2 regions of the Conexibacter sp. W3-3-2 genome follow, and region 2 is predicted to be linked to the other one. Evidence: riboswitches for the same ligand, from Rfam matches in the RefSeq annotation. Region 2 holds a riboswitch; the other holds the start of a gene.
What was found. Region 2 has a riboswitch for cyclic di-AMP ahead of GKE82_RS04955 (peptidoglycan DD-metalloendopeptidase family protein). Riboswitches for the same ligand answer to the same signal wherever they lie in the genome.
Positions count from the first base shown of each region.

Region 1: another riboswitch for cyclic di-AMP. It lies ahead of GKE82_RS06355 (hypothetical protein); the one in region 2 lies ahead of GKE82_RS04955 (peptidoglycan DD-metalloendopeptidase family protein).

Region 1 covers NZ_WLYW01000001.1:1,274,854-1,278,248, forward strand. Annotated here, with positions in the region: gene glnA (type I glutamate--ammonia ligase) at 1-150, opposite strand, end outside; gene GKE82_RS06345 (helix-turn-helix domain-containing protein) at 220-564, opposite strand; gene GKE82_RS06350 (carboxymuconolactone decarboxylase family protein) at 605-1,156, opposite strand; gene GKE82_RS06355 (hypothetical protein) at 1,385-1,921, opposite strand; cyclic di-AMP (ydaO/yuaA leader) riboswitch at 1,929-2,064, opposite strand; gene GKE82_RS30585 (cytochrome c) at 2,186-2,677, opposite strand; gene GKE82_RS27960 (OB-fold nucleic acid binding domain-containing protein) at 2,712-3,395, opposite strand, start outside.
Region 2 covers NZ_WLYW01000001.1:994,037-997,431, reverse strand. Annotated here, with positions in the region: gene GKE82_RS04960 (class I SAM-dependent methyltransferase) at 1-138, shown strand, start outside; gene GKE82_RS04955 (peptidoglycan DD-metalloendopeptidase family protein) at 131-1,234, opposite strand; cyclic di-AMP (ydaO/yuaA leader) riboswitch at 1,237-1,378, opposite strand; gene GKE82_RS04950 (F510_1955 family glycosylhydrolase) at 1,533-2,192, shown strand; gene GKE82_RS04945 (alpha/beta fold hydrolase) at 2,725-3,395, opposite strand, start outside.

The DNA of each region.
Region 1 (3,395 bases), 280 kb from region 2:
GCCCTCGAAGGCGTCGTCGAGCTCCTCGGAGTTGATGGAGAACGACTTCAGCTGTCCGAGGATGTCGGTGAACCAGAGGCGGATGAAGCGGATGCGGTGCTCCTGGACGAGCGCCTTCACATCCTCACGGGTCTTGGGCTGGTCGGGCATAGAGGTCCACCCTAGCCGGTCATCGGCCGCCGTTCGGTCGAGGATCCCTTGTACGCGGTGGCGGGTCCGTCAGGCGAGCCAGTCGCGCGCCCAGGCCTTCAGGGCGACGACCGTCGGCTCGAGCGAGCGACCCATCGCGGTGAGCTCGTAGAAGACCTGGATCGGCGGTCCCGGCTCCACGTGGCGGGCGACGAGGCCGCGCTGCTCGAGCTCCTTCAGGCGCTCGCTGAGCAGGCGGTCGGAGAGCTGCGGGACCGCGTGCGAGAGCTCCTTGAACCGCAGGCGAGCGTCGTGGCGCAGGAGCACCTCGAGGATCGCCCCGGTCCAGCGGCGCCCGATGAACTCGACCGCCTCGTGGTAGTGCGGGCAGCAGGCCGCCGCGTCGGCCCGGTCGGTCGGGGACTCTCCGGGCATGGCACGCGGCGGCGGGTGCTGCGAGGGCCGGGGGCGGCCGCTAGGCGGCGCGCAGCGTCCGGGTGTTCTCCGTGGAGCCGTCGACCGGCACGTCGCCGGCGACGTTGATCATCGCGGTGAAGGACTCCATCGAGACGAACGCGATCGCCTCGAGCAGCTGCTCGTCGGACCAGCCGTCCTCACGCGCCTCCTCGTGGAGGTGCATCGGCGGCTTCTGGCGGTCGACGACGAGGACCCGGGCGTAGTCGAGCAGCTTCTGCTGGTGCTCGTCCTTGGACTTCCACTCGCGCGCCAGCGCGACCTCGTCGAGCCCCAGGCCGGCCTGGCGTGCGGTGCGCGAGTGCATCGCGATGCCGGGCGCGGAGCCGTAGTGCTCGGCGACGGCGAGCGCGAGCCGCTCGAGCGTGCCGATCGGGAGCGTGCCGTGCCGGAGCTCCTGGCGCAGCCGCGCGTACCCGCGCAGCGCCGCGGGGGAGCCCGCGAGGACGCCGAGGAAGTTCGGGAGCTGCCCTGCCGTCGAGAGCGCGCCCTTGAGGATCGGCATCGAGCCTTCCGGTGCCGTGAGGTCGTCGTGGATCTGGAACCTGCTCATCGCTGTCTTCATGTGCGGCCTTTGGGGAGAGGCGGGTCGGGTCCTGCTTGTGCTGCTCGTCACGTCTTTAGCTTCACTTTATGAAGCCGCTTACGTGTCGTAAGTGTACCCCCAGAACGTTGCTTGCGCAAGGATCTGTGGCTCCACGCACGAGTACCCGCCGAAGCGGGCACGTACGCACAGATGAAGAGCTGGCGCGGACGCGGTCACCCGCGTCCGGGACGGGGACTAGGCCCCGCCGCTGAGCGCCGCGATGAGGATCAGCAGGAAGCCGAGACCCACGGCCCAGAGCGCGATGCGGTCCGGGCGCGACATCGCCTGGTCGACCGGACTGCGCGTGGCGCGCCGGCGCGGCTCGACCTCGCGCAGCCGCGGCGTCGCGGGGAGCAGCTCGGGGCGACCGGTGATCGCCACGGTGCGGCGGTCCTCCCCGTCGGGACCGGGAGCCCGACGCGGCTCGTCCCACAGCAGCTCGGTCTCGTCCCGCTCGCGCGTGGGCTGACGCGGGGCGTCGCCCTCGACGATCACGGTGCGCTGCACGGCCCGGGTGCGGTGGACGGGATGCTCGCCGGTCACCGTGCGACGGGTGTCGTGCTCGGCGGGCTGGTGACGGGGCGCGGCCGCGGCCGGGCGGTCCCCGGTGATGCGACGGCGCTGGCGGACGGTGAAGTCGAGATCGTCGCCGGCGGTCCAGTCGTCGATCTGCCGACCCTTCGTCGGGAGCAGATCCTCGGAACCCCAGTCGACCACTGCGCGCTGCGACATGCGTTCGGTGTCCTCTTTCGTCGGCCTACGGGGTTAGCTGACGGGCTCGCGCTGAAAGATGCGCTACGCCGGGATCGGCGACTCGCCCCACATCCTGGGTCCCCCGCTCCCCGGGCAGTCCGGGGATTGAGCGGTTTCGAACTGCCGGGCATCGTAGCAGGCCCGAAAAGGCCTGCATGTGCAAGAAATCTTGCATGCCCGGCGACGCTATCCGACGGGTCGGACGTGATGTCCGAGGGCGCCGTCGCGGGGCGCCCGGGTCGCTCAGCGACCGGCGACCGCCGCGATGTAGTCGGCCACGTCCTCGGCGTCCTCGCCGTCGACGAGCCCGGACGGCATCTGGCCGAGACCACGCGCGCGCCCCATCTGGATCGCGTTGAGCGTGAGCTCCTTCGGCGGGCGGAGCTGGTCGAGGTTCGGCCCGACGCGACCGACCGCGTTGGACGCGCTCAGCGAGTGGCAGGTCGAGCAGAGCTGCGCGAAGACCTCGCGGCCGTTCTTCTGGGCGGAGGTCAGCTCGACGCCGCCCTTCGCCTCCTTCTTGTCGTTGTTGCCGACCATCGCGACCGCCGGGATCGCGATGCCGAACAGCGCGATGACGATCGTGATGGCGAGCCCACTGCCGCGGTTGGCGGAGTTGCTCTGGCGGTGCAGGAGCTTCTCCCGGGCCTTGCCGGGACCCCCACTCATGGCGACCAGGACGACGGCCCCGGCGACGACGACGAACGCGATGATGAGAGCAGCGGTAGCGACCACGGCCGGAAAGATATAGATCGGGACGGCAGACGTGTCAGCGGCGGCGCCCCTGCGCGAAGCTCATGACCGGCGGGGCGACCGCACGGAACCCCGAGGCGGCCCCGTCGGTGCCGGTGGCCGCCGGCTGCTGCTCGCCGGCGCGGCGGGCGAGCTCGCGCTCGTCCAGCGACGAGAAGTCGTGCACCTCGGCCAGCGAGCGGATCTCCGCGAGCGGCCGGTCGTCGGGCGCCTCCAGCGGCACGAGCCGCCGGACGAGCACGTTGATGCCGCCGCCCGCGGCCGGATGGCGCTCGAGCACGCCCTCGGCGATGACGAGCGGCTCGGTCCGCACGATCAGGCGATGCTGCTCGTAGACCGCGGCCGGCACCACGAGGTTGACGGTGCCGCCCTCGTCCTCCAGCAGCATGAACACGATGCCGCTGGCGGTCCCGGGCCGCTGGCGGGCGACGACCAGGCCCCCCACGCGGACCGACCGGCCGTGGCGCAGCCCGGCGAGGGCGGCGCTGGACACAGCACCCCGCCGGTCGAGCTCGTCGCGCAGCAGGCCGATCGGGTGGGCGGCGGTCGTCAGGCCCGTCGTGGCGTAGTCGGCGATCATCGCGTCCCACGCCCGCAGGCCGGGCAGGTCCGGGGCGTCGGGGGCGTCCAGCGGCAGCGCGAGCTGGGTGCCGTCCCGGCCGTGCGCGCGCCCGGGCGCCACGATGCCGAACCGCCACAA
Region 2 (3,395 bases):
AACGGGAAAAATACGCCAGCGCTCGAGGAGTTGTGCTCCGCGCGCGACCTCCGACATCTTCACCACGACTACACCGCTGCCGGACACTTCTATCGGGGCAACGGCGTCAGCTTCGCCATCGCGCGGAGCGTCAGCTGAACGAGTCCCAGCGACGAAGCTCGGGCAGCGGGTCCACTGCGTCGCCCCCCGAGTACCAGCCTGGAGCGGTCCACAGCTCGAAGTGCAGGTGGCAGCCGGACGCCCGACCGGTCTCGCCGACGTAACCGATCCGCTGACCCGCTTGGACGCGCGCGCCCTTCTTGACGAGCGCCCGATCGCGCATGTGCATGTAGGCGTAGGACTGCCCGGTGGCGTCCTGGAGCACGACGTAGTTTCCGGCACGGTCCTGGGTGGCCTCGAACTGCACCACGCCTGGGCGCACGGCGACGAGCGGCGTCCCGCACGCGGCGAACATGTCCTGCCCGCCGTGGCCGCGGCCGCCGCCGAAATTGTTGGTGTCCGACTGCCCGAGGTCGTGCTTTCCGCGGATCGGGAAGATCGCGTCGTGGACGAGCACCGCCGCGGTGCTGGCCTGCGACGCGGTCGCCTGGCCGGCGAGCCGAAGTTCGTAGCGGCCGTCCGGGACCACCGTGTTGTCGACGGTGCCGTCCCAGCGAATGGCGCCGGCTCCTGCGGCGACCGGCCACGAGCGGACGGTGACGCCGTCGCTCAGTCTGACGGCGTCAACGGTCGACGGCGATTGAATCGAGTACTCGAGGACCGCGCGCTTGCGAGAGCCCGCGATCAGCGCCTCGCCCGGACGGAGGTCGACCGCCGGCCCGGTGACGTCAGCCTGCGGCGCGGGTCCAGCGAGGATGCGCAACCGCGTCTTGGTCGTCCCGTTGCCGCCAGCCGGACTCACCAGCCGAAGACGACCGCTGCGGGCTCCGCGAGGAATCACGACGGTCAGCGCGGTCGGACTGGCGGCCCGTGGAACGGCGCGCTTGTCGTCCTTCGCGCCCTTGGTGCCAAGGAAGACCACCGTCTCCACGCCGTCGAGGCCACCGCCGCTCAGCGTCAGGTCCTGCCCGGCCCGGCACGCCCATGCCTCGCCGCTTGCGCACATGGCACTCGTCGCCGACGCGGGGTCGGGAACGCCGACGCCGCCCGGTGAGGGGGCAGCCAAGGCGCCGCCCGGCAACATCAATGCTGCGAGAACGGGTACGGCAACACGCGCCAGCTTGCGGCAGGACAACGGGACTCTCTTTCGTTGGCCTACGGGGTTAGCTGACGGGCTCGCGCTGAAAGAGTTGCGCTACAACCGGCAAGCCGGTCGATTCGCCCCGTGAGTGGGTCCCCCGCTCCCCGTCTCTCGACGAGGACTCGGCGCTCCTATGACGCGTAGGAGAGTAGACGACGGCCCCGACTTATGTCGAGTCGAATCTGCTCAAGACGACGCGCCAGCACTCTTCTCGGCCTGGCAAGGATCTCCCACAGCGCGTAGTACATTGACATCAATGTGGTCTTCGTCGTCCCGCCTTCTCATTCCTCTCTTGGTCGCCGCCCTGCTCGCGGGGTGCGGAGGAGGCGATGACGAGGCAGCGGGGCTCGTCGTCACCGACCCGGTCGGTCACGTCCACGCAGTGGGTCTTGATCCTCAGGATGGCTCCATCCTCGTCGCTGCCCACAACGGCATGTTCCGCGCCGAGAAGGGCGCGACGCGCGCCACCGCCGTCGGGGACGAGCGCCGAGATGTGATGGGCTTCTCCGTCGAGGCGCCTGGGCGCTATGTCGGGTCGGGCCATCCCGATGTCCGTCGCGGTGGTCCGTCGTCCGTCGGTTTCATCCGCTCCACCGACGGTGGGCGCAGTTGGAGCACGATCTCGCTCGAAGGTCAGGCCGACCTGCACGCGATCGAGGTCGCCGGGCAACGCGTCTACGCGTTCGACGCACTCAGCGGCAAGCTGCTGCGAAGCATCGACGCAGGGCTGACCTGGCGCGCGGCAAGCACGCCACCGGTCCTCGACCTGGCGCTCGACCCGCGGAACCCGGAACGGCTTGTGGTCTCGACCGAGATGGGCATCCTGGTATCCCGGGACGGCGGAGAGACGTTCCGTCCGGTGGTCGATCTGCCCTTGAGCCATCTCGCATGGGGGGACCGACGGAATCACCGCGATCGGACAGGATCAGGTCGTCCAGCGAATCGACGGTGACCTGCGCACGGTCAATCAGCTCGGTCGCGCACCGGTCGTTCCTGCGGCGCTCGTGGAATCCGGGCGCGGGCTCCTCGTCGGCGCCGACGACGGAGCTGTCCATGCCAGCAAGGACGGCGGCCGAACCTGGAGCTTGACGCTCGAACCGATCCGGTGATGCGCCACGGCGTCAGTCAGCGACGCCCCAGCTTCGCGAGTCGAGGGACGTCGTGCGTAGAAAAACGCAAGCGGACGACGGTCGGATACCGATGACGCGGTTCGGCCGCGGCTCTACCTTCGGAGCATGAGCCTCCTTCCCGTCACGCCCGCCGCGCCGAGAGGCGAACCGACCCCATCGGCCTGCTGTTGCTCGACGCGGATCGAAGCCGCCCTCGAGACCGACCGAGCAAGCGCAGCGACGGACGCCCCTCGCGACCCGTCGACCGGCTCGTGCTGCGGCTCGACCCCTGCAGAGCCCGAAAGGCCGGCTTGTGGCTGCGGCAGCGGGGCGGCGTCCGCTCGACCGTAGGTGGAGCAGGGTCTGCGCGGCTGCTCAGTGGCTGTCGTGCTTGCGCGCCTCGATGATGAGCTTCGCCAGGACGTCCGGCTGGGTGATCGGGAGCAGATGATCGCCCGGGAGCTCGAGGACTTGGACGCACTCGTGCGGCCATCGGAGGACGTCGCCGGCCGGTGCTCGCGAGTCGTCGGTCGCCAGTACGACCGTCGTGACGCTCGTGGGCTGCGAGATCCACGACGGGAGCGGGTTCTCGTCGAGCAGCGACACGACCGCGTCCCGGTAGGCAGGCCAGGAGTGGTTCACGCTCTCTCGCGCGAGCTCACTCGGCGTCTCGCGAGCGATGTGGGTCACCAGCGCGGCGGCGGGGCCGCGCAGGACGCACATCACGGCGCACGCAGTGCTCGCGACGCGTGATCCGTTGACGATGTGCCGAGCCATCCAGTCGTCGCGCCCGAGTCGCTCTCGCGCGGCCGCGCCGCTGCGGAACACCGGCGGGCAGACCAGGATGAGCTCACGGACGAGCTCAGGGCGGCGGGCGGCGACCCCGACGGCGACCGCGCACCCGAATGAGTGCCCCATGACGACGACCGAGCGTGCGCCGACGGCATCGAGGAGCCGCAGCACCGCGGTCACATGGTCATCGAGGCCGAACTTCGTCCCGATCGATCGCGAGGCTCCGAAGCCGAGTAGATCGGGGCGCAGGTTCG